Regions from separate parts of the Streptomyces sp. NPDC107575 genome, predicted to be linked through region 2. Evidence: predicted binding sites of a transcription regulator. Region 2 holds the regulator's gene; the other holds the start of a gene.
The links. Region 2 encodes HspR, which represses chaperone genes until heat shock. Its sites were predicted from a motif close to TTGAGNNNNNNNNNCTCAA; they were not measured.

Region 1: the regulator HspR is predicted to act here: its motif matches at 3,260-3,278, upstream of lon (endopeptidase La).

What each region holds. Positions count from the first base shown of each region.
Region 1 covers NZ_JBVKBG010000004.1:981,470-997,384, forward strand. Annotated here, with positions in the region: gene ACZ7L4_RS24145 (HAMP domain-containing sensor histidine kinase) at 1-781, opposite strand, end outside; gene ACZ7L4_RS24150 (response regulator transcription factor) at 859-1,596, opposite strand; gene ACZ7L4_RS24155 (spermidine synthase family protein) at 1,690-2,382, opposite strand; gene ACZ7L4_RS24160 (GNAT family N-acetyltransferase) at 2,446-3,132, opposite strand; gene lon (endopeptidase La) at 3,301-5,706, shown strand; gene ACZ7L4_RS24170 (LuxR family transcriptional regulator) at 5,755-6,792, opposite strand; gene ACZ7L4_RS24175 (M4 family metallopeptidase) at 6,940-9,771, shown strand; gene ACZ7L4_RS24180 (lysozyme) at 9,843-10,682, opposite strand; gene ACZ7L4_RS24185 (MarR family winged helix-turn-helix transcriptional regulator) at 10,894-11,394, shown strand; gene ACZ7L4_RS24190 (protein phosphatase 2C domain-containing protein) at 11,446-12,255, opposite strand; gene ACZ7L4_RS24195 (sensor histidine kinase) at 12,647-15,499, shown strand; gene ACZ7L4_RS24200 (roadblock/LC7 domain-containing protein) at 15,496-15,915, shown strand, end outside.
Region 2 covers NZ_JBVKBG010000006.1:237,798-253,712, reverse strand. Annotated here, with positions in the region: gene ACZ7L4_RS30645 (FG-GAP repeat domain-containing protein) at 1-807, opposite strand, end outside; gene ACZ7L4_RS30640 (FG-GAP-like repeat-containing protein) at 891-2,285, opposite strand; gene ACZ7L4_RS30635 (esterase) at 2,390-3,949, opposite strand; gene ACZ7L4_RS30630 ((Fe-S)-binding protein) at 4,125-6,407, opposite strand; gene ACZ7L4_RS30625 (NAD-dependent epimerase/dehydratase family protein) at 6,629-7,486, shown strand; gene ACZ7L4_RS30620 (glycosyltransferase family 4 protein) at 7,489-8,472, shown strand; gene dnaK (molecular chaperone DnaK) at 8,653-10,506, shown strand; gene grpE (nucleotide exchange factor GrpE) at 10,503-11,168, shown strand; gene dnaJ (molecular chaperone DnaJ) at 11,205-12,392, shown strand; gene ACZ7L4_RS30600 (heat shock protein transcriptional repressor HspR) at 12,398-12,859, shown strand; gene ACZ7L4_RS30595 (GNAT family N-acetyltransferase) at 12,931-13,455, shown strand; gene ACZ7L4_RS30590 (sugar ABC transporter substrate-binding protein) at 13,684-14,808, shown strand; gene ACZ7L4_RS30585 (helix-turn-helix transcriptional regulator) at 14,832-15,809, opposite strand; gene ACZ7L4_RS30580 (helix-turn-helix transcriptional regulator) at 15,806-15,915, opposite strand, start outside.

The DNA.
Region 1 (15,915 bases), on a different contig from region 2:
GCACGGTGACACGGCCGTGCTGCGGGGAGTGCTTCACCGCGTTGTCGATGAGGTTCGCGACGACCTGGTGGATGCGCTCCGGGTCGGCGAGCGCCGTCAGCTCGGGGGGCGAGACGTCGAGGTGCAGATGGACGTCCGTACGCGTGTGGGTGCCGGAGCCCGAGGCGAGTCCGGCGCGCTGGGAGACCGCCATGTTGGCCTCCTTCAGGACGCCCGACAGGTACGGCCAGACCTCGAAGCGGCGCGTCTTCAGCGGCACGACGCCGTTGTCCAGGCGGGACAGGTCGAGCAGCGTGTCGACGAGGCGGCCGAGCCGCTCCGTCTGTTTCAGCGCCGTGCGCATCGTCTCGGGGTCGGCGGCCATGACGCCGTCCACGACGTTCTCCAGGACCGCGCGCAGGCCCGCGATGGGCGTGCGCAGCTCGTGCGAGACATTGGCCACGAGCTCTTTGCGCTGCTGGTCCTGGGCCGCCAGCTCGTCGGCCATGCGGTTGATGGTGACCGCGAGGTCACCGATCTCGTCGCGCCGGCCGGCGCCGCGCACCCGGCGCGAGTAGTCGCCGTTGGAGATGAACCGGGCGACCGTGTTCATCTCGTCGAGCGGAGCCGTCAGCGAGTGCGCCACGAACTGCGTGATCAGCAGCGTGGCGATGATCGAGAACACCGTAATGAAGCGCAGCTCCGTCGCCGTGTACATCGCCACCATGAGCAGGCCGGTGGTGATGAAGACGGAGACGACGACGAGCGTGCCCAGCTTCGCCTTCACGGAGAAGGGGCGCAGACCGCCGGACGCCCACTGGGGGTTGAACGGCGGCCGGTGCGGCCGCCCGACCGCTGCCCGGTCCCGGTCCGCGCCGCTCACGGGTTCGGCGTCTCCAGCGCGTAGCCCACGCCGTGCACGGTGCGGATGCGCTCCGCGCCGATCTTCCGGCGCAGCGCCTTGATGTGGCTGTCGACCGTGCGGGTGCCCGAGGCGTCCGCCCAGTCCCACACCTCGGCGAGCAGCTGCTCACGGGAGAGCACCGCACGCGGCGTGTTCGCCAGGCACACGAGGAGGTCGAACTCGGTGGGGGTGAGGTGCACGTCCTCGCTCCGCACGCGCACGCGGCGCTGCGCGTGGTCGATCTCCAGCTCGCCGAGTCGCAGTATCCCGCTGCGCGGCGTCGTGGCGGCCAGCGCGGCGCGCTCGACGCGGCGGAGCAGCACGTGCACGCGCGCCGCCAGCTCCCGCATGGAGAACGGCTTGGTCATGTAGTCGTCCGCACCCACACCGAGGCCGACGAGCATGTCCGTCTCGTCGTCGCGCGCGGTCAGCATCATGACCGGCACCGGGCGCTGGGCCTGCACGCGGCGGCAGACCTCCAGGCCGTCGAAGCCGGGCAGCATGATGTCGAGGATCAGCAGGTCGGGCTGCCAGGCCTCGGCCGTGTCCACCGCCGCCGGGCCGTCCTGCGCGGTTTGCACGAGGAATCCCTCGGCGCGCAGCCGGGCGGCGATGGCATCGACGATGGTCGGATCGTCCTCGACGACAAGGACCCGTCGCTGGGCTCCCTGTGTCGTCGTGGTGGTGTTGTGGGAGGTGTGTGTCTGCTCCATCGCCCCGCCCCTGAGTGCGCGCCGTCGTGACGCGCTTGACGCTTGAATGATCGGGTTTCGGACGTCAGCGTACGGGGAGTTACCGCCGGTCGGCTACGTGGGCCTCAGTGCGAGGTGCACCACGTCAGGGACGCCCCGGACAACCGGGATCTCTTCGGTGCGCACCGCCTGGAATCCGGCATTCCGCAAGGTTTCTTCGAAATTTGCTGACGGCTGTGCGGACCATACGGCGAGAACACCGCCCGGGTCGAGTCGGTCCGTGCAGGCGGCGAGCCCCGGCGGCCCGTACAGGCTGTCGTTGTCCTCGGTGACGGTCCAGTCGGGACCGTTGTCGATGTCGAGGCAGAGCGCGTCGTAGGTGTCCGTGGCGGTGTGCAAGTGCCGTACGAGGTCGGCCTCGACGATGTCCGTACGGGGGTCGGCGAGGGCCTCCTCGGACAGCTCGCGCAGCGGGCCGTCGAGGTGCCAGTCGATGATCGCGGGCTCCCGCTCGACCACCGTGATGCCGCCCCAGCGCGGCTCGGCCGCCGCGTGCGCGAGGGAGAAGCCGACGCCGAGGCCGCCGATGAGGACGCGCGGCTTCTCGCGGTCGTCCAGGGCGGCGAGGGCCGAGTCGACGAGCCGCCGCTCGGAGCGGCCGTCGGAGGTGTCCATCAGGAACGTGCCGTTGGCGATGATCTGGAGCAGGTCGCCGTGACGGCGCAGGACCACCTCGCCGAAGGGGCCTTCGCGGCGATCGAGGACGACGGGTGGATCGGGGTGGTGCGGAGTCGTCATGGCCGCCATTGTGGCCGAAGGCCGGGGTGGCCCGCGGGTGTTTTCTGTGTCCCACGTCTCACATGGCGCTCGTCACAGAGGGTGAACCGAACCGGTCCGCGCCGCGTCCGGGGTGCCCACGTACTTCGCGTTCGTCAGCGGCGCCTCGATCCGCCAGCCCACGGACTCGTAGAGGAAACGCCCCTCCGGCGTGCACGCCAGGACCGCGCGGGTCGCGCCCTGGGCGTGGGCCGCCGACTCCAGCGTGCCCATGACCACGCGACCCAGGCCCTTGCGGCGGTGGCGCTCGGAGGTCTCGATCTGGTCGACGACGGCGCTCGCGCCGGTCGGGGCGACCTGGCCGCGCGCGGCGAACGCGCCGGAGGTGTCGGTGAGCAGGGCCCGGGTGACGCCGGCGCGGTTCCAGATGTGCCGGATGTAGCCGCTGGGGGCCGGCGGTGCGGCGGCCCCGGTCAGGTCCGTCGTCATCAGGAAGTCGTCCGCCCCGTACGCCTCCCACTCCGGGCCGAGCCACGGCAGGACCCGCTCCGGGTCGGCGAAGACCTTCAGATGGGTGCCGCGGCCGCGCGTGGACTCCGCGGCCTTGCGCACGGACTCCTCGGACACGGCCTCGTTGGTGGCGCCGATGACGTGCCGGCTCACGTGCTCCGGCAGGCCCACGTGAATCGTGTAACCCCAGGGCTCGACGAGCGGGGGAGCGGTGCCGCGCGAGGCGACCCAGCCGTCGATCCAGTTCCGTACGAGTTCCTCGCCCGTCATGCTCGCACGCTCCAATGTAATGGTCCCGTTCGCTTGAGGGGTATTACATACGGTGCGCTCTGGAGTCCGGTAGCCGTGATCGCTGACAGCGAACGCCCGTCGCGGAACATCTGGAGGGCGTCGTGCATTGAGTGCATGTAACTCAACTTGACTGCCAAAGGGGAGATCATGGCTTCGACGTCCACACCGCTCACCCTGCCCGTGCTGCCCCTCGACGACGAGGTCGTGCTGCCCGGAATGGTGGTGCCCCTGGACCTCAGCGACACCGACGTACGAGCCGCGGTGGAGGCCGCGCAGGCCGCCGCGCGTACTGGACCCAGCAAGCCGAAGGTGCTGCTTGTTCCGCGTATCGACGGCACATACGCGAACACCGGCGTGCTCGGCACCGTCGAGCAGGTCGGACGCCTCGCCGACGGCGACCCCGGCGCACTGATCCGCGGCGTCGGCCGCGTGCGCATCGGAGCCGGCACGACCGGGCCCGGAGCCGCCCTGTGGGTGGAGGGCCTGACCGTCGAGGAGGAGGTGCCGGACCCGCTGCCGGGAGCCGTCACCGAACTCGTCAAGGAGTACAAGGCGCTCGCCACGAACTGGCTGAAGAAGCGCGGCGCCTGGCAGGTCGTGGACCGCGTGCAGCAGATCGACGGCGTGTCCGCGCTCGCCGACAACTCCGGCTACTCGCCGTTCCTCACCACGGCCCAGAAGGTCGAGCTGCTGGAAGCGGCCGACCCGGTGGAGCGGCTGAAGCTCGCCACCCAGCACCTGCGCGACCACCTCGCCGAGCAGGACGTCGCGGAGTCCATCGCCAAGGACGTCCAGGAGGGCGTCGACAAGCAGCAGCGCGAGTTCCTGCTGCGGCGCCAGCTCGACGCCGTGCGCAAGGAGCTGCGCGAACTGAACGGAGAGAAGGACGACGGCGAGGAGTCCGACGACTACCGGGCCCGCGTCGAGGCCGCCGACCTCCCCGAGACGGTCCGCGAGGCCGCGCTCAAGGAGGTCGAGAAGCTGGAGCGCGCGAGCGACCAGTCGCCCGAGGGCTCCTGGATCCGCACCTGGCTCGACACCGTCCTCGAACTGCCGTGGAACGAGCGCACCGAGGACTCGTACGACATCCAGGGCGCCCGCGGCGTCCTCGACGCCGAACACGCGGGCCTCGACGACGTGAAGGAGCGGATCACCGAGTACCTGGCCGTGCGCAAGCGCCGCGCGGACCGCGGCCTCGGCGTGGTCGGCGGGCGGCGCGGCGGCGCCGTGCTCGCGCTCGTCGGCCCGCCCGGCGTCGGCAAGACCTCGCTCGGCGAGTCCGTGGCGCACGCGATGGGCCGCAAGTTCGTCCGCGTCGCGCTCGGCGGCGTCCGGGACGAGGCGGAGATCCGCGGCCACCGGCGTACGTACGTGGGCGCCCTGCCGGGCCGCATCGTGCGCGCCATCAAGGAGGCCGGGTCGATGAACCCGGTGGTCCTCCTCGACGAGGTCGACAAGGTGGGCTCCGACTTCCGCGGCGACCCGGCCGCGGCGCTCCTCGAAGTCCTCGACCCGGCGCAGAACCACACGTTCCGCGACCACTACCTGGAGGTCGAGCTCGACCTGTCCGACGTCGTCTTCCTGGCGACCGCGAACGTCCTGGAAGCGATCCCCGAGGCCCTCCTCGACCGCATGGAGCTGGTCCGTCTCGACGGCTACACCGAGGACGAGAAGGTCGTCATCGCCCGCGACCACCTGGTGCCGCGCCAGCTGGACCGCGCCGGGCTCGCCGCCGAAGAGGTCGTCATCGGCGACGACGCGCTGCGCAAGCTCGCCGGCGAGTACACGCGCGAGGCGGGCGTGCGAAACCTGGAGCGGTCCGTGACGCGGGTGCTCCGCAAGGTCGCCGCGCAGCACGAGCTCGGGGAGCGGGAGCTGCCGTTCACCGTCGGCGAGGACGATCTGCGTCCGCTCATCGGGCGGCCGCACCACGTGCCCGAGTCGGCGCAGGACCCGGCCGAGCGGCGCACCTCCGTGCCCGGCGTGGCGACCGGACTCGCGGTCACCGGGGCGGGGGGCGACGTGCTCTACGTGGAGGCGTCCCTCGCCGACCCGGAGACGGGCGCGGCGGGCCTGACCCTCACGGGCCAGCTGGGCGACGTCATGAAGGAGTCGGCGCAGATCGCGCTCTCCTTCCTGCGCTCGCACGGCGCCGAACTGGAGCTGCCCGTCGCCGACCTGAAGGAGCGCGGCGCGCACATCCACTTCCCGGCGGGCGCCGTCCCGAAGGACGGGCCGAGCGCGGGCGTCACGATGACGACGGCGCTGGCGTCGCTGCTGAGCGGACGCCTTGTCCGTACGGATGTGGCGATGACCGGTGAGGTGTCGCTGACCGGGCGTGTGCTGCCGATCGGCGGCGTCAAGCAGAAGTTGCTCGCGGCGCACCGGGCGGGGATCACGACCGTCATCATTCCGAAGCGGAACGAGGCGGATCTGGACGACGTGCCGGCGGAGGTGTTGGAGAAGCTGGACGTGCACCCGGTGTCGGATGTGCGGCAGGTGTTGGAGCTGGCGTTGGCTCCGGCGGATGTGGCGGTGCCGATCGCCGCGTGACCTGCGACGGGGGCGAGGTCTCGGGGCTCTGCCCCGGGACCCCGCTGCTCAATCGCCGCAGGGGCTTGAATGGCTCAGCCACCCCCTCAGCGTCGCCGTCACCCCCGCCTGGAAGCGGGTCTGGGCGTTCAGCATCGTCATCAGGCGGGTGATGCGGCGGCGCACCGTGTGGACGTGGACGTCCAGGCGGCGGGCCATCGCCTCGTCCTTGAGGCCCGAGGCGAGGAGGGTCAGGAGTTCGCGGTCCTCGTCCGTGATCTCGTCGGGGGAGTCCGCGCCGATCGGCACCGCCCGCTCCCACACCGCGTCGAACAGCGGGACGAGGGCGTGGCTGAGGAGCGAGTCGCCGACGACCAGGGCCGAGGCCGTCGGGTCCGCCGCGTCCGTCGGCGGGAGCAGGGTCACCCTGCGGTCCACCATGAACAGCTTCGTCGGCAGGTCCTTGCCGACCCGGATCTGGACGCCCTGCGTGGCGAGGTCGTTGAGGCCCCGCGCGCGCCCCGCGAAGGTCAGGCCCTCCCGGTCCACCACCACCCGCACCCGTGCCCCGCGCCGCACCGGCGCCGCCACGTCGAGCGGGGTCGGCATGCCGTCCGGTTGGCTGGAGGCGTACGGCGGACGGTCGAGCAGAGCGACCTCCGTGGTGGCGGAGGCCAGCATCGCCGCGACGCGCTCCGCGATGGCCCGCCCGCCGCGCACCGTCTCGATGCCCATCGCCCGGACGTCCGCGGGCGTGGCGGTCAGCAACCCGGCCGCCAGCCGGTCCACCGCCCCCGTCAGGTCCTCCAACTCGGCCGAGCGGCGCAGCAGTTCCGCCTGGTGCCGGTGGATCAGATTGCGCAGCGCCGTGGCGGGCGGCACCGCGAGCGGGAGGGCCGCGCCGTCCGGCGGCGGCAGCGTGCAGCCACGTTCGGCGAGGTGGCCGAGGGCGTCCGTGACCCGGCGCGCGGTCAGCCCGGTCGCGCGGGCGAGCGCCGCCCGCGAACCGAAGTCACCGGCGCCGAGCAGCGCTTCGTAGACCCTCAACTCGCTCTCGCCGAGGCCGAGTGCCTGCCACTGCGCGTCGTCGTGCCCAGCCGGTGTCATCCGGGGATTTTCGGCCGAACCCGCAGGCCACACAAGTGTGCACGTCCACAAGTCACCACCTGGAACGCATTGTTCAGGCGGGGGCCCCGGTATTTGCATGGCCGCATCCGACATCCGTTCATGCACCACCGGCACCGGAGGGGAACCGTGCGGACCTCAGGACGCAGACGTAGAGACAGCAGACCCGGCACAGCCGTCGGCCAGGGGGTGGCGGCCCTGCTCGCCGCCGCCGGGCTCATGGTGACCGGCATGCCCGCCGCCCACGCGGCGGCCCCGGCGAACCCCGTGGTGTCCGGAGGCGACACGGACACCCCGTCGCTCGTCACCGGGCTGCACGAGGAGGCCTCCGCCACCGAAAGCCCCGCCGACGCGGCGCGCGGCCACCTCGAGGCGAAGAAGGCCCGCTACCACATCGCCGACACCTCGGCGAAGGACCTGACGTCGCTGGGCACCGCCACGGAGAAGGGCGGCAAGGAGACCGTCCGGCTCCAGCAGAAGTACAAGGGCGTCGAGGTGCTCGGCGGCCAGTACGTGGTCCGGATGGAGAAGAAGTCCGGCAAGCGCACCGTCACCGGCACCTCCGGCAAGTACTTCACCGAGCTGAAGCTGGACACGGTCACCCCGAAGGTGTCCGAGAAGACGGCGATCCAGCGCGCCGTCGGCGCCGTCACCTCGCAACTCGGCGGCGCCCCGCTCCACGCCCCCGCCAAGGGGAGGAAGGCAGCCCCGCTCGACGGCAGGGTCACCGGCCTGACGATCCTGCCGAAGGGCGCCGGCGTGCTCGCCCGGCACATCACGGTGACCGGCGTGAACCCGGCGGACGGCACACCGGTCGAGCAGGAGGTGTACGTCGACGCGCGCTCCGGCTTCCCGCTGCTCCAGTACAGCTCCATCAAGACGTTCGGCGCGACGGGCGCGGTGGCGGGCGCCGCGGGCGACACCGGCACCGTCCCCACCGCCGACGGGGCCGCCACGGACTCCCAGCTCGTCGTCAAGGGCTCCGGCACCCGCTACAACGGCGAGAAGGCCGAACTCAACCTGTACCAGGGCGCCGACGGCGCCTACCAGATGTACGACTACGGCTTCCGGGACCCGGCCGACCCGTACCGCGGCCCCCTCCTCCAGACCTGGGACGCCCGCGGCATCGACGTCTCCAACGCCTCCGGCGTCTGGCCCTCCGGGGCCAAGATCTTCACGTCGGACACCCCGGAGCTGGGCGCGGACTTCACCAACTCCGGCGCGGTGGACGCCCACTGGGCCGCGAACAAGGTGTACGGCTACTACAAGGACCACTTCGGCCGTAAGGGCCTCGACGACAACGACGGGTTCATGTACTCGCTCGTCGGCGTCACCGCCAACGGGAAGGCGTACAACAACGCCTTCTGGGACGGCTCGAAGATGGTGTACGGCCAGGGCGGCGGCGACTACCGCACGTTCTCCGCCGACACCGACGTCGTCGGCCACGAGATGACGCACGGCGTCACCGAGCACACCGCGGGACTCGTCTACGCGGGCCAGTCCGGCGCGATCAACGAAGCGGTCTCCGACTACTTCGGCAACGCCATCGACCTGGAGGCCAATGCCCAGTCGATGGCCGACCCGGACTCGGGCCTGCTCGGCGAGGACCTGTGCACGACCCTCTCGCCGCGCGAGTGCGCCCTGCGCGACCTGAACAACGACATGACGACGTCGAAGGACCTCGTCGGCGCCTCGTACCGCGGTGACAACGGCGGCGTGCACCTCAACTCGCCGATCTTCTCCGGCGCGCTGTGGGACATCCGCAAGAGCTTCGGCGGCGACTTCGCCGACCGGGTCGTCTACCGCGCCCTGACCGCGTACATGACGCCGCTCGACGGCTTCACCGAGGGCCGCGCCGCGGTCGTCGCCGCCGCCAAGGAGCTGGGCGCCACCAAGGCGCAGGTCAAGACCGCAGAGGACGCCTTCGCCCGGCACGGCATCGTGCCCGGCTGGGAGTCGAAACTGGGCACCGACGCGGACACCCTGCTGTCCAAGGTCAACGTCGCGGGCACCGGAGTCGGCGCGGGCGGCGGCACGTACGCCGTCTCCCGCTCCAACGAGGACGGCAGCGAACCGTACTCGGTGTGGGTCGGCAGCAGCGACGGCAAGGGCACGCCGCACCAGGTGAGCCCCAACAACGGCAACTACAACGTCTACGCGTCCACCGACGGCAAGAACGTCGCCTGGGCCGAGTACGCCTCCGACGCCGTGAAGATCCACGTCCGCCCGGTGACCGGCGGCGTGGACAAGGTCGTCGACGGGATCGGCGCCAACCTGAGCTCGCTCACCCTGAAGGGCGACCTCATCGCCTACAGCTACACCAACCCCAAGTCGGGTGCTCCCCAGAGCCGCGCCGTGAACATCAGGACGGGCGAGGTCACCGAGCTCTCCAGCAACCCCGTCGAGGTCACCGTCCTGCCCTCGGTCCACGACGGCAAGGTCGCCTACGCGAAGATGTGGGCCGAGCCGGACGGCTACAAGCTGGGCGTCGAGGTACTCGACACCGCGACCGGCGAGAAGCAGCTGATGCCGATCGACAAGAACGCGGTGTACGCCCTCGGCCAGACCGCGTTCACCGACGACGGCGTCTTCTGGATCGAGGACAACGACGGCACCGACGCGGGCAGGGCCGCCGTGCTGCGCGCCGACCCCGACGGCACGAAGCGCACCACCGTCGTGCCGGAGTCCGGCGCGGGCTCGCTGTACGCGTACTCGCTGACGGCCTCGGACGACGCGGTGACCGTCACCGACCTGCCGCCCGCCACCACCTGGGACAACGCGACGCTGCCGAAGCTGTACCAGGTCGCGCCCGACGCCAGGGGCGGCGCGCAGCGCGTCTCCTGCAACCGGGGCGACCAGGTCTACCCGGCCGCGGACACCGGGCAGCGGGTCCTGTGGCTGGACGGCACCACCGGCTACACGAACCTCGTGAAGCGGGACAGGCCGGCCGGCAGGTGCTGACCGGGCGCCACTGAACGCGGCGGCCGGACTCCCGGAGGGGGGAGCCCGGCCGCCGTCCGCATCCGAGGGGCTCAGCCGTTGGCGAGCGCCACGACGCGGTCGAGGGCGCCGTTGAACTTGTTGTGGTCACCGACCGTGGGGCCCGACGACGTGTACTGCCACATCGTGTAATAGCCCCACCCGGCCGGGAGCGTGCCGACGGTGGAGGCGTACCGCGCGATCCACAGTGGGTTGTTCGCGGCGAATCCGCCGTAGTTGCCCGTGCACTGGGTCCACCAGCTGGTCGCCGTGTAGATGACGGCGTCGCGTCCCGTGCGGGCCTTGTACTGGTTCAGGAAGTCCCGGATCCAGGTGACCATGCCGCTCTGCGTCTTGCCGTAGCAGGCGGCGCCGTACGGGTTCCACTCGATGTCGAGCGCGCCCGGCAGCGTCTTGCCGTCCCTGGACCAGCCGCCGCCGTGGTCCACGAAGTAGTTGGCCTGCGTGGCGCCGCTCGTGGTGTCCGGGGTGGCGAAGTGGTACGCGCCGCGGACCATGCCGACGTTGTACGAGCCGTTGTACTGCTGGGCGAAGTACGGGTTCGTGTAGTACGTGCCTTCGCTGGCCTTGGTGTAGGCCCAGCGCACGCCGCTGTTCCAGAGCGTCGACCAGGCCACGTTGCCCTGGTGGCTGGAGACGTCGACGCCTTCGGTCTGTACGGCGCTGGTGCCGCCGCCGGGCGGCAGGGAGCCGACGCCGTCGTGCGCGGCGACCCCCATGCCCATGTGGGCCTCGCCGCGGGCGGGCGTGTCGGCGGCCTGCGCGGGGCCGGGCAGGGCGAGGAGGAGGGAGAGCGCGGCGAGCAGCGTGCCGGTGATTCCCAGGCGGGTGCTGCGTCTGCGACGGTTGGCGACAGGTCTGTGCACGGGCATGAGCGGCCTCCGAGAACGACGTGGGGTGACGTGCGGTGGCGCCGGTGCGCTTGATGGTGTGTGCATGCCACGGCTGGCAGCGGTAAAAACGCTACGCACGTAGACCCCCGGTGGGAAGAGGGGCCGGTGTGTGCCGTTGGTCTACTCCTGCGAAATACTGGTGGAACTGCGGTGATGACCGTGATGGGCGAAAACTTTCAGAGGTGCTGACGTGCGCGAAGACGGAAACGGCGGGCGGCGGGGCGCGGAGTCCGAACCGCGAACCGCCGCCGCGCCGACGGCTGTGGACGGCGAGTTCCTCGCCCTGGAACGCGAGTTGACCGTCTTTCTGCGCCGGGCCCGGGCCAACTCCGGCGAGATGGCCCGCGAGGTCCACCCCGACCTGGAACCGGCCGCGTACGGGCTGCTCGTCCGGCTGGCGGAGTGCGGGGCGCAGCGCGCCACCGAACTCGCCGGCTACATCGGCGTCGGCAAGGCGACGATGAGCCGCCAGCTGCGGGCCCTGGAGGAGCTCGGCTTCGTCGGCCGCGAGCCCGACCCCGCGGACGGCCGTGCCTGGCTGATCTCGCTCACCGAGTACGGGCGCGAGAACTTTCGGCGGGTGCGGGACGCGCGGCGGATGCGGTATGTGCGGCAGCTGGACGGGTGGGATCGCCGCGAGGTGGCGGAACTGGCGAGGTTGTTGCACCAGTTGAACGCCGGGGCCGAATAGTTTCGCCGCACCGGCGTTGCGGTCTCGGGGCTCTGCCCCGGACCCCGCGCCTCAATCGCCGGCGGGGCTTGAGAAGAGCTCCACGTACGCCACCGTCGCGTCGTCGTGGGTCTTGCTGCGGCGCAGGTAGGTGCGGGTCTCCGCGTCGGCGTCCTCCAGGGCGCGGACCCGGGACACCGTCGCCTCCGGTCCCTCCTTGCGGACGAGGGTGAACAGGTCCGTCCAGTCGCCCTCGTGGAACTTCTCCACCCAGCGCGTCACGCCGTCCGTCAGCGCGGCGAGCGCCCGCACCTCGCCGCGGGGGAGCGTGCCGGTCACCGCGCGGGCTGCCACCGACGGGTCGGCGGCGGCCGTGAAGAAACCGCCCTCCTTGTTGCGCACTGTGGCGTCGGCCACCTCGTTCGAGACGAGGTTGGCGCGCGGGACCCGGTCGAGGCGGTCGTCGAGCAGCGGCGTGACCGTTCCGTCGGGCGCCTCGACGAGCAACGCCGAGTCGGAGAGCACCAGATGCTCCACCCGCTCCGCGTCCCAGCGGGCGAGCACGACGGTCGCCTGCGGAGTGCGCGGGTGAGAAAGGTCACAGGTGCCCCGATGGGCGTCGGCGGTCCGGGCGATCGCCGCGGCGAGCACGTCGGTCAGGCTCATGTCCCGGCGCGAAACGGACAGTTCGGCCAGTGCGCCGCCGAGGTGCGCGGTGAACCAGGGGACGGAGTGCCGGCAGCCGTCGTCGCCGGCCGGGGGAGTGACCCCGTCGAGGACGACCAGTGATCCACCGTGCCCCGCGGCCGGTGCGGCCACCGATACGTAGTCCTCGTTCGGCCGCCCGGTGGCACCCGGCTCGGTGGTCAGTTCGATGCGCATGCGGTCAGTCTGCATGAGGCGCCCTCACGGAGCGCTGGGGCGCCGGGAGTTGGGGCGAGTCGTTCCGTAGGGATTCTGTGGAGATGATGCGGCGGGCCGAAGAACCCTGCTGAGCGCCGGTTTTGCGCGGAATGATCACCTCCGTCGGGGGTGTGGCGGGGCATCCTGCCAAAGGCCGTCGAAGACGTCCAACCGGCGCGCGGTTGACGGAGGGTGATCGCCGCCCGGGAACTTGCTCCCCAACTCCCGCTCGATGTTCACTCCTTCGGGTGGCGGGCGAGGTGATGGGCGCCCCCTGCTCACCGGCACTGGAAGGGTCAGGGGCCAGGCCAGAGGGTCACGGGTTGTTGACGCAGCGTCACCCGTACCCATGGGGTAGGACGAATCAGGAATGCGAGCATCAGTGGGGAACACCTCCGGCGGTAATGGGGCCAGTGGTCTTGGTGTGTCGGGTGATGTCGCACCGGGCCGGGCGCCCGAGGTGAGCCGCACGGGTTCCGGCCGGGGCAAGCGCGCCCGGGTCCGCAGCCGCTTGATCGTGGCGGTGGCCGTGGTCGCCGCCGCCGTCGTCGGCGCCGGGGCGCCCGTGATCGTCGGCGCCTCCGACCGCGTGGGCGAATCGCAGACCCTCGTGGACGACGCCCAGCAGACACAGCGCTCGCTCGCCCTGTCGCACGCGCTCGCCGACGAGCGGGACGAGGTCACCCGCTTCATCGCGGCGGGACGCCCCAAGGGCGAGGGCCTGAGCGAGGAGCGCGGGGCCCGTGTCGACCGGCAGGTCGACGAGCTGCGCGTGGACGCGCCCGCCCCGCTGCGCCACACCCTCGACGACGTCGCCGCCGTGCGCCGCTCCGCCCTCACCGGCAAGGGCTCGGCCCTGGAGGCGCACACCGCGTACTCCCGCTCCATCGGCGAACTGCACGCGCGCGCCGAGGCCCTGGCCGAGCGCATACCCGTGCGCGCGGGTTCGGGGGCGTACGCCCTCGCGGACCTGGACCGCGCCGTCGAGCAGGCGTCCGCCGCGCGCGGACTGCTGCTCGCCGCGCTCGCCGTGCCGAGCACCACCACGGCGACGCAGGTCGACCCGGTGACCGGTCTGCGCAAGCCCGTCGTCGGCGAGTCCGCGGCGACCCGCGGCCAGCGCGACGCGCTCAGCGCGGCGGGCCAGCGGGCCCGGGTGCGCGAGCAGGCCGCGCTCGACGACTTCCACGACTCGGGGACGGCCAAGGCCGTGGGCGGGTACGACTCCACGGTCACGGGCCCGGACGTCACGCGCGCGGAGACGTATCTGAAGCACCTCGCCGACGCCCCGACGCTGAGCGCGAGCGAGCTCCGCTACAACCCGAAGAGCGTCGAGGACGCCCTCACCGCCCGGATCGACCTCATGCGGGGCGCTGAGGCCGCGCTCGGGGACCAGCGGGTCAAGCGCCTGGAGCAGCTGCGCGACGACGACGTGACGGCGCTGGAGATCCGGATCGCGCTCGTCGGCTTCTGCCTGCTGGTGGCCGTCGGCGTGGCCATGGCGACGGCGCGCTCGCTGACCCACCCGCTCGCCGCGCTGCGCATCGGCTCCGCGCGCGTCGCGGGAGACCCCGCCGCCGAGGAACCGGTCAAGTACAAGGGCCGCAACGACGAGTTCGCCCAGGTCGTCGACTCCATCAACGCCCTGCACGCGCACGCCGTCTCGCTGCACGGCCGCATCGGCACCCTGGAGTCCGACCGCAAGCACCTCGTCGGCGAGCGCCAGCGGATGGCCGACGAGCGGGACCAGCTGCGCGGCGAACTCGCCGAGACGGTCCGCAAGCTGGAGCGCGTCAAGCACTCGATCCACGGGACGTTCGTCAACCTGGCGCTGCGCACCCTCGGCCTCGTCGAGCGTCAACTGGGCATCATCGAGGGCCTGGAGGAGCGCGAGCAGGACCCGGACCGGCTCGCCACGCTCTACAAGCTCGACCACTCCGCCACCGTCATGCGGCGGCACAGCGAGAACCTCCTGGTCCTCGCGGGCACCGAGCGCGGGCCGCAGCACGGCGGCTCGGTGGCCCTCGTCGACATGGTGCGCGCCGCCGTCTCCGAGATCGAGCGCTACGAGCGGGTGCGGATCGCCGCGCTGCCGCCGCACGCGCACATCGCCGGATTCGCCGCCGACGACCTCAGCCACCTCATCGCCGAACTCCTGGAGAACGCCACGTCGTTCTCGCCGCCGGACGCCTCCGTCGAGGTCTCCGGCTGGCTCCTGGAGAGCGGCTCGGTCATGCTCTCCGTGCAGGACGAGGGCATAGGGATGACCGACGACCGGATGCGCGAGCTGAACACGCGCCTGTCGTCGTTCACCGCCGAGGAGGCGCACGACCCGGAGGACGTCGACGGGTTCGGGCTCGGTCTCTACGTCGTCGCCCGCCTCGCGGTGCGGCACGGCGTACGGGTCCGGCTGCGCGAGCAGAAGCAGGGCGGGGTTGCGGCGGTCGCCGTGCTGCCCGCATCGCTCTTCGCCGCCGCGCCCGCGGCCTCGGTGCCGCCGGCCGTCCTGGTGCCCGGCGCCGCGCCCGCGGTGCGCCTCGCGGGCTCCGAGGCGGAGGCCAACTCCAACGAGCTGTACGGGCGCACGGAGCCGGAGCACGAGCTTCCGGTGCCTGGGGACCCGCTGATCGAGGCGGCCGAGCAGGCGGTGCGGGAGTCGGCGGAGCCGGCCGCGGAGTTCCCTGCGGAGGCGCCCTTCGAGGCCCCTGTCGAGGCCGCCTCCGAGGCCCCTGCCGAGGCTCCCGCGGAAACGACCATGGCGCTGGGCGCGCCGATCCCGCCGGAGCCGGAGCCGGAGCCGGTCCCGGAGCAGCTGATCCCCGAGCCCGAGCCCGAGCCGGTCCCCGAGCCCTTCGCCGAGGTGCCGCACCCGCGCGCGCCGCGCGACGAGCACGACGGGCCCGCGGGGCACCCGGAGCAGCTCGACACCCGGTTCGACCAGCCGCTCGACCCGCAGCCCGCGCCGGAGCCGGCCCCGGAGCCCGAACCGGCCGAGCGCGTCACCGCGAAGGGACTGCCCAAGCGCACCCCGAAGGTGGCCGCCCCCGCCTCCGCCCCGAAGCCGCGCACCGGCTCCGTGGACGCGGACGCGCTGCGCCGCAAGCTCGGCGGGTTCCACCGCGGCGCGACCGCGGGCCGCCGTGACGTGACGGCGGAGCTCGCGGACAACCCTGGACGTAGAAGTGAAGCCGAGGGGGACACAGCCGAGGAGGCAAGCAGTTGACTGCGCCCACCCCTGCACTCAACGGACCAAAGGGACTGAACGGTCTCAGTAGCGAGGCACGCAATCTGCACTGGCTGCTGACCGACCTGGTCGAGGAGGTGCCAGGTCTGCAGTCCGTCGCGGTCGTCTCGTCCGACGGACTGCTCCTGCTCTCCTCCGACCCCGGTCGGCACGACACGGCCCCGGTGACCGACGCGAGCAAAGGCCCCAAAGGGTCGAGCGCCGACCTGGCGGCCATCGTGGCCGGGCTCGGCTCGCTCACCATCGGCGCCGCCAAGCTGATGGACGGCGGAGGCATCAAGCAGACGATGGTCGCGATGGACGAGGGAAGCCTCTTCGTCATGTCGATCAGCGACGGCTCCCTGCTCGGCGTGCACGCCTCCGCGGACTGCGACATGGGCGTCATCGCGTACCAC
Region 2 (15,915 bases):
GCCCAGCGCGACCGAGGAGCGGGCCGTGCCCGCGTGGGCGCGGAGCAGGACGTCGTCGACGCCGTCGCCGTTGACGTCCGCGGCCGGGCCCGTCGGAACGTTTCCGCCGACCCGGGCGATGCCGACGTCCCCGCGCGGCGCGCCTCCCCGGGTGAACGGCCCCGGCAGGACGCTGAGCCGGCCGCCGCTCGCGTGCACCACCAGGTCGTCGCGGCCGTCGCCGTCGAAGTCCCCGCACACCGGCTGGTCGGGCCACTCGTTGCCGAACCGGGCCCGCGCGGGGATCTTCAGCGTGACGCCCTTGCCCGAGATGCCGGTGGGCGAGCCGAAGAGGATCTGGAGCGGGACGGGCGGCATGCCCTGGCCGTCGTACGGCGGGTCGGTGGAGACCACGAGGTCGGCGTAGCCGTCCCGGTCGAGGTCGCAGCTCGCCTCCGAGGCGAACGTCGCCGGGGCCTGCCCCTTGGTCCGCGCCGCGTACTTCGCCGGGGTCAGCAACTGGCGGGTCCCGGCGACGAGTCCGTGGCCCTTGCGCCCGTAGACGATGCCGATGCCGGGGTCGTCGCCGAGCCCGTCGTGCGCGAGGTCGTCGAGGACGAGGTCGGGGGCGCCGTCGCCGTTGAAGTCGCTCGGGACCTTGCTGCCCTTGCCGCGCGGGACGGGCAGCGGCGCGCTCCGGTGCGGTTTGCCCGCCACGGTCGCGGGGCGGCTGCCGGCGCCGTCGTCGTGGCTGCCGCACGCCGTGAGCGCGGCGGCGAGCAGCACCGCGCACAGCATCCCGCCGCTTCTTCGTATGTGATCCGACATCGACAACGCCCCCATCGACAAAGCCCCCGCCCGCCCCATGAGTTGACAACCACCCCATGATGGCAGGGCGGGGCACGGGACCGTCAGCGCAGGGACGTGCCGAACTCGATGCCCGCGCCGGGCAGGCCGAAGTCCGAGCCGTTGAACGAGGTCACGCCCGTCGTCGTCGGGTACGGCGACGAGCCCCGCAGCACCGTGACGGCGCCCGCGTCGGCGGCCGAGCCGATGTCCTCGCCGGACGCGGCGACGGACAGGTCCGCGCGGCCGCCCCCGTTGATGTCCTTCAGCCGTACGGTCGACCCGAAGCGGTCGCCCGGCTCCGCGACGCCCGGCACGCCTGCGGTGTCCTGGTGGTAGGAGCGGCCCGCGGTGATGTAGCCCTTGCCGCCCTTGAGGACGACGACGGAGCCGGTGCCCGTGACGCCGTCGACGGTCTCGCCGGGCGCGCCGACCGCGACGTCGTCGCAGCCGTCGCCGTCCACGTCGCCGACGGCCACGGACGCGCCGAACCGGTCCCCGGCCTCGCTCGCTCCCGGCACCCCGTCGCTGTCCTGGGTGACCTTGTCCATGCCCTCCATCTCGTCGGTGAAGATGGTGGATCCGCCGTAGAACACCCAGACGGAGTTGTCGTCGGCCTGGCCGGTGACGAGGTCCGGGTAGCCGTCGCAGTTCACGTCGCCGGTCGCGGCGGCCTCGGTGGTGGAGCCGGCGTACTGCCCGTCGATCCGCCCGGAGTAGTAGCCGATGTCGCCGGGCCCGCCGTCGACCCACCCCGTGTAGGGGCTGCCGTCGGCGTGCTTGCCGTAGAGGACGTAGGTGTACGTCTCGCCGACGCCGGGCCCCCGGAACTGGTCGGCGGTGAGGCCCTCCAGGGTCACGTCGGAGGGTACGAACTCGACCTCCGGGGCGTAGGCGTCCTCGGGCTTGTTGGAGTCGGAGTACCACCAGTACTTCTTGGCGCTGACGACGGCGAGCTGCGCGTGGTCGTCGCCGTCGAGGTCGACGAAGACGGCGCCCTCGCCGAAACGTTGATCGTCGGCGGAGGGCGCGTGGTAGACGGTGGCGCCCTTGGTGAAGCCGTTCGCGCCGCCCCACACGACGTTCAGGGAACCGCTCGCCCAGTCGGTGACCTGCTCGCCGGGGGCGCCGACGATCAGGTCGGCGTACCCGTCGCCGTTGACGTCGCCGCTGGTGACGTTCTCGCCGAACTCGTCCTCCTTCTCGGTGGTTCCGGGTACGCCGGAGGCCTCCTGCGTGATCGTGACGGCCTTGCCGGTGCTCACGCCGGAGGCCGAACCGAACGTCACCGTCACGGCGTTGGCCTTCGGCGTGCCGATGGCGAGGTCGCGGTACCCGTCGCCGTTGAAGTCGTCCTTGAGCGTGGTCGCGGCGGACGCGGTCCCCGCGAGGGGGAGGGTGAGGCCGCCCGCGGCGAGGGCGGCCACCCCTGCGGCGATGGCGAGTTTCTTGAGGCGCACGTCAACTCCAGCGTTGGGTGAGGCAGTTGTTACCGGTGGTCCGCTGGTGTGACGGCTGGGGACCGGTCAATGGTTGTACGCCGGCAACCGGTCCCTGTCGCCGGTCAGTCGTCGATCGCCGCCCCGAACCGCGCGTCCAGGGAGGGAGCGTTCAGCGCCCCCGCCCCGTACGTCCACGATCCGGCCGCCGTGACCCCGCCGGACCCGGCGGAGAACACCCACACCACGCCGTCGTTGGTGTTCTCGCCGGGCGCCGCCGCGAGGAGGCCGAACCTGCCGTCCTTGTTGGGGTCGGTGAAGGAGACCTGCCCGCCGAACTTGTCGCCCTTCTCGGCCGCGCCGGGCACGTCCGCCGAGTTCTGGTTGAAGTCCCGTACGTCGCTGGTCCGCAGGCCGAGGGTGGTCCCCCGCATCACCGTCACGGCGCCCGCGTCGGCGACCGTCCCGATGTCCTCGCCGGGCGCGCCGATCGCGACGTCGGCGTACCCGTCGCCGTTCGTGTCGCCGACGGACAGATCGGCGCCCCAGGCGTCGCCCTTCTCGGCGGTGCCGGGCACGCCGTCGGAGTCCTGCGTCCACCACTGCGGTTCCCCGGTGAGGCCCGAGGCGGAGCCGTAGTGGACGCCGACCATGCCGCCGGTCGTCCACGGGCCGCCGTCGTCGGGGCTGTTGGGCTCGCCGGTGACGAGGTCGTCCTTGCCGTCGCCGTTGACGTCCCCGGAGGCGGCGACCGGGCCGCCCCGCAGCGTGAGGTTCGGCAGCGGCTCGGCGTCGGAGGCCGTGCCGGGGATGACGTACGACCAGCCGTCGCCGGACTCGTCGCCGACGGAGAGGCCGGACACGACGAGGTCGGCGAAGCCGTTGGCGTCGTAGTCGCCGGTGGTCAGGGACTTGGGCTGGATGCCGGTCGGCGCGTCCAGGGTGGCGGCCCGTGCGGTGGCGGTCGGCGCCTTGCCCTTGGGGGCCTTGGCCTTCGGCGCCTTGGGCGCGAAGTCGGTCCGGGAGTCGCGGACCAGGTTCTTGCCCGCGCCGGCGGTGGATCTGGCGGCGGGCGCGGCCTCGTAGCGGAAGATCGCGAGGCCGACCGAGTCGAGGACGGCGAGCAGGTCGCCGTCGCCGCCGTCGGTGAACCGGGCGGCGGCGAGCGACTGGCCGAACTTGCCGCCGGTGGCGGGCTCGTCGGCCTCAAGGCCCGTGCTGGCGCTGCCGACCAGGCCCTTGGGCGTGCCCCACAGGACGACGCCGCCGCCCGAGTCGGTGACCGTCCCGAGGTCCTCGCCGGGCGAGCCGACGATCGCGTCGTCGTAGCCGTCGCCGTCGAGGTCCCCGGTGGCGACGGCCTGCCCGAACGCGTCGCCCTTCTCGGCGGCGCCCGGCACCCCGGTCGTGTTCTGGCTGATCACGGCGGAGCGGGACGTCCCCATCCCGGTCGAGGCGCCGTACTGGACGGTGACGAGCCCGGCCCCGGCCTGCCCGCCGACGGTGGCCCCGGGGGCGCCGACGAGCACGTCGTCGTAGCCGTCGCCGTTGAAGTCGGTGTTGCGGTCGTTGGCGCGGGTGCTTCCCGGTGTGCCCGCGTACGCGGCCGGGGCGGCGGCGATGTACGTACCGGCGAGAAGAAGGAACGTGGCCGCCGCGAGGGCGGCCGGACGGTTCTTGCGCACGTGCGGCTCCTTGGCTGAAGGAAGACCGGGCAGCGCGGGGGGATGACCGGAAAGGGCCCGTTCCTTGTCCGGCGCACCGTTTGACACGGGATCGGGCGCAAGGGTTGTACGGGACGCAACAAAAGAAGAGGGCACCCCGCCGGGCGGGGTGCCCTCAAGTGACGTACGCGGCCGGTTACTTCACCGGCTCGGGCTCCGGCGCGTCCTCGGTCCCCGCCTCGCCCGCCGGGTCGACCGGCGTCTTGACGGAGTCGAGCAGCAGCTGGGCCACGTCGACGACCTGGACGGACTCCTTGGCCTTGCCGTCGTTCTTCTTGCCGTTGACCGAGTCGGTCAGCATGACGAGGCAGAACGGGCAGGCGGTGGAGACGATGTCCGGGTTGAGCGAGAGGGCTTCATCGACGCGCTCGTTGTTGATGCGCTTGCCGATCCGCTCCTCCATCCACATCCGGGCACCACCGGCGCCGCAGCAGAAGCCGCGCTCCTTGTGGCGGTGCATCTCCTCGTTGCGGACGCCCGGGACGCTGGCGATGATCTCGCGCGGCGGGGAGTAGATCTTGTTGTGGCGGCCCAGGTAGCACGGGTCGTGGTACGTGATGATGCCCTCGACCGGGGTGACCGGCGTCAGCTTGCCCTCGTCGACGAGGTGCTGGAGCAGCTGCGTGTGGTGGATTACCTCGTAATCCCCGCCGATCTGCGGGTACTCCTTGCCGATCGTGTTGAGGCAGTGCGGGCAGGTCGCGACGATCTTCTTCGCGGTCCGGGGCTTCTTGGACTCCTCGGTGACCTTGCCGTCATCGTCGTACTCCTCGCCGAAGGCCATGTTCAGGGACATGACGTTCTCCTGGCCGAGCTGCTGGAACAGCGGCTCGTTGCCGAGGCGGCGGGCGGAGTCACCGGTGCACTTCTCGTCGCCGCCCATGATCGCGAACTTGACGCCCGCGATGTTGAGGAGCTCGGCGAAGGCCTTGGTGGTCTTCTTCGCGCGGTCCTCGAGGGCGCCGGCGCAGCCGACCCAGTACAGGTACTCGACCTCGGTGAGGTCCTCGATGTCCTTGCCGACGACCGGCACCTCGAAGTCGAGCTCCTTGAGCCACTCCAGGCGCTGCTTCTTCGCCAGGCCCCAGGGGTTGCCCTTCTTCTCCAGGTTCTTGAGCATCGTGCCCGCCTCGGACGGGAACGCGGACTCGATCATCACCTGGTAGCGGCGCATGTCGACGATGTGGTCGATGTGCTCGATGTCGACCGGGCACTGCTCGACGCAGGCGCCGCAGGTGGTGCAGGACCACAGGACGTCCGGGTCGATGACGCCGTTCTCTTCGTGCGTCCCGATCAGGGGGCGTTCGGCCTCCGCGAGGGCGGCGGCCGGAACGTCCTTGAGCTGCTCCTCGGTCGCCTTCTCATTGCCCTCCATGTCCTTGCCGCCACCGGCGAGCAGGTAGGGGGCCTTGGCGTGCGCGTGGTCGCGCAGCGACATGATGAGGAGCTTCGGGGAGAGCGGCTTGCCGGTGTTCCAGGCGGGGCACTGCGACTGGCAGCGGCCGCACTCGGTGCAGGTGGAGAAGTCCAGCAGGCCCTTCCAGGAGAACTGCTCGACCTGGGAGACGCCGAAGGTGTCGTCCTCGCCCGGGTCCTCGAAGTCGATCTCCTTGCCGCCCGAGGTCATCGGCAGCAGCGCGCCCAGCGAGACGTCGCCGTCGGCGTTGCGCTTGAACCAGATGTTCGGGAAGGCCAGGAAGCGGTGCCAGGCGACACCCATGTCGGTCTTCAGGGCGACCGTGATCATCCAGATGAACGAGGTCGCGATCTTCAGCCCGGCGAAGAAGTACGTGAGGTTCTGGAGCGTGGAGACGTCCAGGCCCGACAGTGCGTTCACCACGGGGTACGAGATGAAGAACGACGCCTCGTAGCTGTCGACGTGGTGCTGGGCGCCTTCGAGGGCGTGCAGCATGAAGATGCAGACGCCGACGATGAGGATGACGGCCTCGACGAAGTACGCCTGGCCGAAGTTCGAGCCCGCGAAGCGGGACTTGCGGCCCGGCTTGTTCGGCCTGCTGAGCTGGCGGATCACGATGAGGACGGCGATGCCGAGGACCGTCATCGTGCCGATGAACTCGACGAAGATGTTGTACGGGGCCCACTCGCCGATGATCGGCAGCAGCCAGTCGGCCTGGAACAACTGGCCGATGGCGTTGACGATCGTCAGCAGCAGCGAGAAGAAGCCCACCGCCACGAACCAGTGCGCGACGCCGACGATGCCCCACTTGTTCATGCGGGTGTGGCCGAGGAACTCCTTGGCCACGGTGACGGTGCGCTGCACGGGTTCATCGGTGCGAGTACCTGCGGGTACGTTCTGACCGAGCCGCATGAAGTTGTAGATCTGCAGGAGGGCACGGACGAACAGTGCCGCGCCGACCACGATCGTAACCAGCGACACGATGATCGCGGCGAGTTGCATTGGGGGCTCCTCGGGCCTGCGAGGGAAGTCTTCTCGGGGACGGTCATTACTAAGCGGTAACTTAGGTTGTCCGTCTGAGACTACCCACTTACCCGGACGCAATGTAGTCGCCGGGTTGGTGATCTGTGTCGCCCAGGTAACCCTCTGCGGGGCCATGCGGGGCGCCAAAGCGGATCGTGTTATTCGCCCCATATTTGGACATAACGGAATAACTTATGGGGATGAGCGCACCGTCGGCCACCGCACCCTCCACTTATCTGGTCACCGGAGGCGCGGGCTTCGTCGGCTCGCACCTCACCGATGCGCTGCTCGCCCAGGGACACACCGTCGTCGTCCTCGACGACCTCTCCACGGGCGACCGCGCCAACCTCGCCGCCGCCTGGCCCAGCCCCCGGCTCCGCTTCGTGCGCGGCTCGGCCCTCGACACCCGGCTCGTCGCCGAACTCGCGGGCCGCTGCGAGGTGGTGGTCCACCTGGCGACCGAGGGCGCGGGCCCCGTCGCCGAGGCCGCCCGGCGGCACGGCCGCCGACTGCTCGCGGTCGCGGGCGGCCGGGACCACGATGACCGGGGCCACGATGGCCGGGGCCACGATGAAGAAACGATCCTGGTCCGTCTTCAGCACACCGTCGGCCCTCGCCAGTCGTCCGCGTGCGGCGCCGTCGTACCGCGCCTCGCCGCACAGGCCGTCACGGGCCTCCCGCTCACCATCCACGGCGACGGCAACCGGCGGCTGCGCCTCACGCACGTCGCCGACACCGTCGACGCGCTGCTGCGACTGCTCGCCGAGCCGGCCGCGCCCGGGCGTGTCTTCGACGTCTGCGGCGCGCAGGAGACCGCCGTCGCCGACCTGGCGGGCGTCGTCGTCGAACGCTCCGGCTCCTCCTCCCCGCTCCGCTTCGTCCCGTACGAGGAGGTGGACGGGGAGTCGGACGCGGAGGCGCACGAGCCCGACCCCGGGCCACTGCGCGAACTCACCGGCTGGGAGCCCGCGTCGGGGCTCCTCGACATCGTGGACGCGGCCCTCGTCGACGCGGGCGCCGCGTTCGGCGTGGTCACGACCGCCGCGGCCGGGGTCTGACCATGAGGGTCGCGGTCGTCCACGGTTTCGGCGCCCCGGGCGGCGAGGACGAGGCCGTCCTCGACCAGGTCGCCGCGCTCACCCGCGCAGGGCACGAGGTGCGCCTCGTCTCCGCGAACGGCCGCGGCCGCGGCCCCCTCGCCACCCTGCGGGCGTTCGGCCCGGACGTCGTGCACGTCCACAACCTGTTCCCCGCCTTCGGCCGCGCCTGGGTCGCCGACTGGACGGGCCCCATGGTCGCCACCCTGCGGCACGGCCCGCACCGCGGCTCCCGGTTCGCGGCGCTCCAGTTCCCGTGGGCGGCGCGCGGCGGGCTGCGGCAGGATCCGCTGCTGCGGCGGGCCGACCGGCTCGTGGTCCTCTCGGAGGCGAGCCGGGACGCGTGCGCGCGCGCCGGGCTGCCCCGGGAGCGCCTCGACGTGGTGCCCGACTTCGTGCCGACCGTGGCGGAACCCGAGGCCGGGCCCGACGGGGCGGGTGACGCCTGGGTGTGCGTCGGGCGGCTCGCGCCGGAGCGGGGCGTGCTCGAACTGCTGCGCCGCTGGCCCGCAGGTGAGCGGCTCGATCTGGTCGGGGCCGGGCCGATGGAGGCGCGCTGCCGGGTGGCGGCGCCCGCGTCGGTGCGGCTGCGCGGGGCCCTGGGGCGGGGGGAGCTCAGGCGGGCGCTGCCGGGGTACCGGGGGCTCGTGCTGCCGGGGCGCGAGGCGCGCAGGGCGGTTCCGCTCGTGTACGCGGAGGCGCTCGCGGCGGGGCTGCCGGTGCTGGCCTTCGAGGGGGCCGGGACGTCGGCGGTGCCGCGTGCCGTACGGTCCGAGGGCACGGGTGTGGTCACCACCCCGGACGCGTACCTGCCCGACGCGCTGGACGTGGCCGCCAAGGTCTTCCCGACGCTGCGGGAGCACTGCCGCGCGGTGTACGCGAAGCGGTACGGGGAAGCCGTCTGGACCGAGCGCACCGAGTGCCTCTACGCCTCGCTCGTAGCGTAATCATCTCCGTACGAGCTTCGGACCTTTGTAAAAGCCCAGGTCAGACGCGTGCCTTCAGTGGTTTGCCGATAAGGGCAGGATAAAACTTGAGTGGGTGGGACTCAGGTCTGTTGACGCCGAGGGGGAGGGTGTTGCAGTCTTGAGCCAGTTCCACTCAAGTAGGTAGCTGGAGGAATCGAAATGGCACGTGCGGTCGGCATCGACCTGGGCACGACTAACTCCGTCGTCAGCGTTCTGGAGGGCGGTGAGCCCACCGTCATCGCGAACGCCGAGGGCGCCAGGACCACGCCGTCCGTCGTCGCTTTCGCGAAGAACGGCGAAGTTCTGGTCGGCGAGGTCGCCAAGCGCCAGGCGGTCACGAACGTGGACCGGACCATCCGCTCGGTGAAGCGCCACATGGGCACCGACTGGAAGATCGACCTGGACGGGAAGGACTTCAACCCGCAGCAGATCTCCGCGTTCATCCTGCAGAAGCTGAAGCGCGACGCGGAGTCCTACCTCGGCGAGAAGGTCACGGACGCGGTCATCACCGTCCCGGCCTACTTCAACGACTCCGAGCGGCAGGCGACGAAGGAAGCCGGCGAGATCGCGGGCATGAACGTCCTGCGCATCGTCAACGAGCCGACGTCCGCGGCCCTGGCCTACGGCCTGGACAAGGACGACCAGACCATCCTGGTCTTCGACCTCGGTGGCGGCACCTTCGACGTCTCGCTCCTGGAGATCGGCGACGGCGTCGTCGAGGTGAAGGCCACGAACGGCGACAACCAGCTCGGCGGTGACGACTGGGACCAGCGCGTCGTCGACTACCTGGTCAAGCAGTTCAACAACGGCCACGGCGTGGACCTGGGCAAGGACAAGATGGCGCTCCAGCGCCTGCGCGAGGCCGCCGAGAAGGCGAAGATCGAGCTGTCCTCCTCCACGGAGACCACGATCAACCTGCCGTACATCACGGCGTCCGCCGAGGGCCCGCTGCACCTGGACGAGAAGCTCACGCGCGCCCAGTTCCAGCAGCTCACGTCCGACCTTCTGGAGCGCTGCAAGACGCCGTTCCACAACGTCATCAAGGACGCGGGCATCAACCTCTCCGAGATCGACCACGTCGTTCTCGTCGGTGGCTCGACCCGTATGCCGGCCGTCGCCGAGCTGGTCAAGGAACTGACCGCGGGCAACGAGGCCAACAAGGGCGTCAACCCGGACGAGGTCGTCGCCATCGGCGCCGCCCTGCAGGCCGGTGTCCTCAAGGGCGAGGTCAAGGACGTCCTGCTCCTCGACGTCACCCCGCTGTCCCTCGGCATCGAGACCAAGGGCGGCATCATGACCAAGCTCATCGAGCGGAACACCACGATTCCGACGAAGCGCTCCGAGATCTTCACGACGGCCGAGGACAACCAGCCGTCGGTGCAGATCCAGGTCTACCAGGGCGAGCGCGAGATCGCGGCGTACAACAAGAAGCTCGGGATGTTCGAGCTGACCGGTCTGCCGCCGGCCCCGCGCGGTGTCCCGCAGGTCGAGGTCGCCTTCGACATCGACGCGAACGGCATCATGCACGTCACGGCCAAGGACCTCGGCACGGGCAAGGAGCAGAAGATGACCGTCACCGGTGGCTCCTCGCTGCCGAAGGACGAGGTCAACCGGATGCGCGAAGAGGCCGAGAAGTACGCGGACGAGGACCACGCCCGCCGCGAGGCCGCCGAGTCCCGCAACCAGGGCGAGCAGCTCGTCTACCAGACGGAGAAGTTCCTCAAGGACAACGAGGAGAAGGTTCCCGCCGAGGTCAAGACCGAGGTCGAGGAGGCCGTCACCGAGCTGAAGGAGAAGCTCAAGGGCGACGACTCGGCCGAGATCCGCACCGCCACCGAGAAGGTCGCCGCCGTCTCGCAGAAGCTGGGCCAGGCCATGTACGCCGACGCCCAGGCCGCGGGCGCCGAGGCCCCGGGCGCGGACGCCCCGCAGGGTGACGCCAAGGCCGACGACGACGTCGTGGACGCCGAGATCGTCGACGAGGACAAGGACCGCAAGGACGGTGCCGCGTGACGGAGGAGACCCCGGGCTTCAGCGAGAGCGAAGAGCCTGACGTCCCCTCCGGCGCCACCCCCGACGACGCCGAGTCGAAGGCCGCCACCTCGCCCGACAAGGGCGAGGGGGCGGCCCCGGCCGGGGACTCAGCCGCTTCCGCTTCGGATGTGGCCCTGACCGCGCAGCTGGACCAGGTGCGTACCGCGCTCAACGAGCGCACCGCGGACCTCCAGCGCCTTCAGGCCGAGTACCAGAACTACCGGCGCCGTGTGGAGCGGGACCGCGTCACGGTCAAGGAGATCGCCGTCGCGAACCTCCTGACCGAGCTGCTGCCCGTTCTCGACGACATCGGCCGTGCCCGTGAGCACGGCGAGCTCGTCGGCGGCTTCAAGTCGGTGGCCGAATCCCTGGAGACGGTCGCCGCGAAGATGGGCCTTCAGCAGTTCGGCAAGGAGGGCGAGCCCTTCGACCCGACCGTGCACGAGGCCCTGATGCACTCGTACGCGCCGGACGTCACCGAGACGACCTGCGTGGCGATCCTGCAGCCGGGTTACCGGATCGGCGAGCGCACCATCCGCCCCGCGCGGGTGGCCGTGGCCGAGCCGCAGCCGGGCGCGAAGGCGGACGAGGCAGCCGACAAGGATGCCGAGAAGGAGAACGGTGGCCCGGAAGAGGGCTGACGTCACACACACGGGTAAGGAGGGACGTCGAGGCCGATGAGCACCAAGGACTTCATCGAGAAGGACTACTACAAGGTCCTCGGCGTCCCCAAGGACGCCACCGACGCCGAGATCAAGAAGGCGTACCGCAAGCTCGCCCGCGAGAACCACCCCGACGCCAACAAGGGCAACGACAAGGCGGAGGAGCGCTTCAAGGAGATCTCCGAGGCGAACGACATCCTCGGTGACCCCAAGAAGCGCAAGGAGTACGACGAGGCGCGCGCCCTGTTCGGCAGCGGCGGGTTCCGGCCGGGACCCGGCGGCGCCGGCGGCAACGGCTCGTTCAACTTCGACCTGGGCGACCTCTTCGGAGGCGGCGCCCAGGGCCAGGGCGGTCCGGGCGGCTTCGGCGGCGGCATCGGCGATGTGTTCGGCGGCCTGTTCAACCGGGGCGGCGCGGGCGCGGGAACGCGTACGCAGCCGCGCCGGGGCCAGGACATCGAGTCCGAGGTGACGCTCAGCTTCACCGAGGCGGTCGACGGGGCGACGGTCCCGCTGCGGATGTCCTCCCAGGCCCCCTGCAAGGCGTGCTCCGGCACCGGCGACGCGAACGGCACACCGCGCGTGTGCCCGACCTGCGTCGGCACCGGACAGGTCTCGCGGGGCGGCGGTGGCGGCTTCTCCCTCACCGACCCGTGCGTGGACTGCAAGGGCCGCGGCCTGATCGCCGAGACCCCGTGCGACGCCTGCAAGGGCAGCGGGCGGGCCAAGTCCTCCCGCACCATGCAGGTCAGGATCCCCGCGGGGGTCTCCGACAGCCAGCGCATCAGGCTCCGCGGCAAGGGCGCTCCCGGTGAACGGGGCGGCCCCGCGGGCGATCTGTACGTCGTCGTGCACGTCGACGCGCACCCGGTCTTCGGCCGCAAGGGCGACAACCTCACGGTCACCGTCCCGGTGACCTTCACCGAGGCGTCGCTCGGCGGCGAGGTCAAGGTGCCCACGCTCGGCGGCCCGCCGGTCACCCTGAAGCTGCCCCCGGGCACGCCGAACGGGCGGACGATGCGGGCCCGCGGCAAGGGAGCCGTCCGCAAGGACGGCACGCGCGGAGACCTGTTGGTGACGGTCGAGGTGGCCGTCCCCAAGGACCTTTCGGAGGACGCCCGCTCGGCCCTCGAGTCGTACCGCAAGGCGACTGAGGACACCGACGTGCGGGCAGAACTGTTCCAGGCCGCGAAGGGAGCGTGAGTGTGATGGACGGGCAGCCGGGCCGACGGCGGGGCAACCCGTACGAACTGACCGACGAGACGCCGGTGTACGTCATCTCGGTGGCGGCACAGCTGTCCGGCCTGCACCCGCAGACCCTGCGCCAGTACGACCGGCTCGGCCTGGTCTCGCCCGACCGCACGGCCGGGCGCGGCCGGCGCTATTCGGCCCGCGACATCGAACTGCTGCGCACCGTCCAGCAGTTGTCGCAGGCCGAGGGCATCAACCTGGCCGGCATCAAGCGCATCATCGAGCTGGAGAACCAGGTCGCCGCGCTGCAGTCCCGCGTGGCCGAGCTCTCCTCGGCAGTGGAGAGCGCGGCCTCCGCGATCCAGCAGCGGGAGGCGGCGGTGCACGCCTCGTACCGCCGGGACCTCGTCCCGTACCAGGAGGTCCAGCAGACGAGCGCGCTGGTGGTGTGGCGGCCCAAGCGGTCGTCCGAGCAGTAGTCCGCACTCATGCGTGAAGGGCCCCGGAGGCGTTGTCTCCGGGGCCCTTTCGGATGCCGCAGGATGGAGCCATGACCGAGATCCGCACCCCCCGTCTCCTCCTGCGCCGCTGGAATCCCGACGACGACCTCGCCCCGCTCGCCGAGATCCAGGCCGACCCCGCCGTGATGCGCCGCGTCGGCGACGGCGCCCCGCGCTCCCTCGACGGGACCGCCGAGGACATCGAGCGCTGGGAGGAGGAGTGGGACGACGAGGGCTTCGGGGTCTTCGCCGTGGAGCTCCTCGGCTCCGGCGAGCTGGCGGGCGCCGTCGGCCTGTACGTGCCGGACGCCCCGCCGCGGGTGGCGGAGCAGATCGGCATCCAGTGGCGGCTCGGACGCCAGTTCTGGGGCCAGGGATACGCCTCGGAGGCGGCGCAGGCCACGCTGGAGTTCGCCCTCCAGGACCGCGGCATCGACCGGGTCGTCGCGGTCGTCGCGGAGGACGACGCCCCTTCGCTGAAGGTTGTCCACAAGCTGGGGATGACCTCGCTGCCCGGCGGGGCGGAGGACGGTCTGCGGGTGCACGCGATCGACCTGACCGAATTCGAGGCCTGAGGGGCCCGAGGGGCCTGGGCGGGCCGAGCGATCCGACCATACTGTGAAGCTCCTGTGGGGCTTGCGGGAAGGTGTCCGGTATTCGCCGTCTTCGGCTTCATGTGAAGAAGTAATGGACCCGTTTTCGTTGCGGTGTGGCTTCACCTCTTGACGGTCGGTGGGCGGGCGAGTTGGCTTTCGAGCCACCTCGGCCGCACCGTCGCGGCCACGTCAGGGAGGTATCCGCACATGAACCCGCGTATGCGTTGTGCCGCCATAACCGGCGCCGCATCCGTCCTGGTCGTCTCGCTCTCGGCCTGCGGTGGCGTGCTGCCCGGCGACGACAGCGAGCCGAGCGCGTCCACCAGCAAGGGGGACGACGTCAAGATCGGTCTGCTGCTCCCGGAGAAGGAGACCGCCCGCTACGAGAAGTTCGACCACCCCATCTTCGAGCGTCAGGTGGCGAAGCTGACGCACGGCAAGGGGGAGCTGGTCTACGCCAATGCGAAACAGGACGCCGCCCTCCAGCGCAAGCAGCTGCAGGAGATGATCGCCGCGAAGGTCGACACGATCGTCGTCGACGCCGTGGACTCCAAGGACATCGCCCCGGCGGTCCGCAGGGCCAAGGACGCGGGCATCCACGTCATCGCCTACGACCGGCTCGCCCAGGGACCCGTCGACGCCTACGTCGGCTTCGACAACGCGCTCGTCGGCCAGACCCAGGGCAAGGCGCTGATCACGGCCCTCGGCGGGGCCAAGGCCACCAAGCGCGACAAGGTCGTGATGGTCAACGGCTCGCCCAGCGACCCCAACGCCGCGGAGTTCAAGTCGGCCGCCCGCGCGGAACTCGGCAACGCCGTCACCGTCGCGAAGTCCTACGACACCGCGGGCTGGAAGCCGTCCAACGCCAAGGCCAACATGGAGCAGGCCATCAGCGCGCTCGGCGTCGACAGTATCGCCGGCGTGTACGTCGCGAACGACGGAATGGCCGGCGGCGTGATCGAGGCCTTGAAGGAGGTCGGCGTCCGCAAGATGCCGCCGATCACCGGGCAGGACGCCGAACTCGCCGCCGTGCAGCGGATCCTGACCGGCGAGCAGTACATGAGCGTCTACAAGCCGTACCCGGACGAGGCGCAGACCGCCGCCGAGATGGCGGTGCGGGTCTCGCAGGGCCGCGACATCGAGTTCGAGGCGCTGGCGATGGACCGCACCGACAGCCCCACCGACAAGCAGATCAGGACGGCGAGCGTCAGCGTCGTCGCGCTCACCAAGGACAACATCAAGAGCACCGTCGTCAAGGACAAGATCTTCAAGGTCTCGCAGATCTGCACGCCGAAGTACGTACAGGCGTGTGCGGAGGCCGGGTTGAAGTAGACCCTTCCGTACGGCGTGACCGGCTAGTCGGCGTCCTCCAGGATGCCCGACCGGCCGATCAGATAGCCCAGCTGCGCCCTGCTCTCGCTGCCCAGTGTCGCCGCGAGCTTCGCGATGTGCACGCGGACCGTGCGGATGTTCATGCCGAGCCGCTCCGCGATCACCGCGTCCGTGTGGCCCTCGATGAGCAGCGTCGCGATGGTGCGCTGGCGCGTCGTGACGCCGTCCGAGGCCGGCTCCTCGACCGCCGTCTGCGGGAACATCGGCGTGGCCAGCCGCCACAGACGCTCGAACGTGGTCGCCAGATAGGCGATCAGCGCCGGATGCCGCAGCTCCAGGGCCACCGTGCGGTCCTGGTTCGCGGGGATGAAGGCGACGGTGCGGTCCAGCATGATGAGGCGCTCGGTCACTTCGTCGAGGGTGCGGACCTGCACGTCACCGGATAGCTGCTCGAAGTGGGCGAGCACGGCCTGCGAGTGGCGTGACGTGTGCTGGTAGAGCGTGCGCATCCGGCAGCCACGGGCCAGCAGTTGCTGCTCCTTGGGCAGGGCCGAGGCGAGCAGGGGGGCCGGGCGGTGGCCGCCCGGCTGGATGGTGAGCAGCTCGGTCGACGAGGTGGACATGGCCTCGCCGATCGCGTCGTTGATGCGCTGGAAGCCGAGCAGGACGGTGATCATGGGGGCGTCCGGGACGGCCGCCCGCTCCGCGTCCAGGGCCATCAGCGGGGCGAAGGTCTCGGCCAGCTTCGCCTCCTGGCTGCGGCGCAGGGCGATGTTCTCCTCGACGGCCCGCAGCAGCCGGGGCAGCGCGATCGCGGGCGGGACCGGTCGCAGCCACCCGGGATCCCCGGTGTCCGGGCGGAGAAGCGCGTGCGCCTCGAGGCAGGGAACCGGCTCGGAGTCCGCGCGCGGCACGCGGCCTTCGCGCAGGGCGCGGGTGTAGAGCCGCATGCCTGCCTCGCACACCTCGCCGACGTCGTGCGCATGAGCCCTGAGGGTCACGACTCGCTCCCTCTGCTCGGTGCGGGGCTGCCTGTCTCGAGCATTCCGGACTGCGCGATGAGAAAGCCGAGTTGGGCCCGGCTTCCGCTGCCCAGGGCGGCCGCGA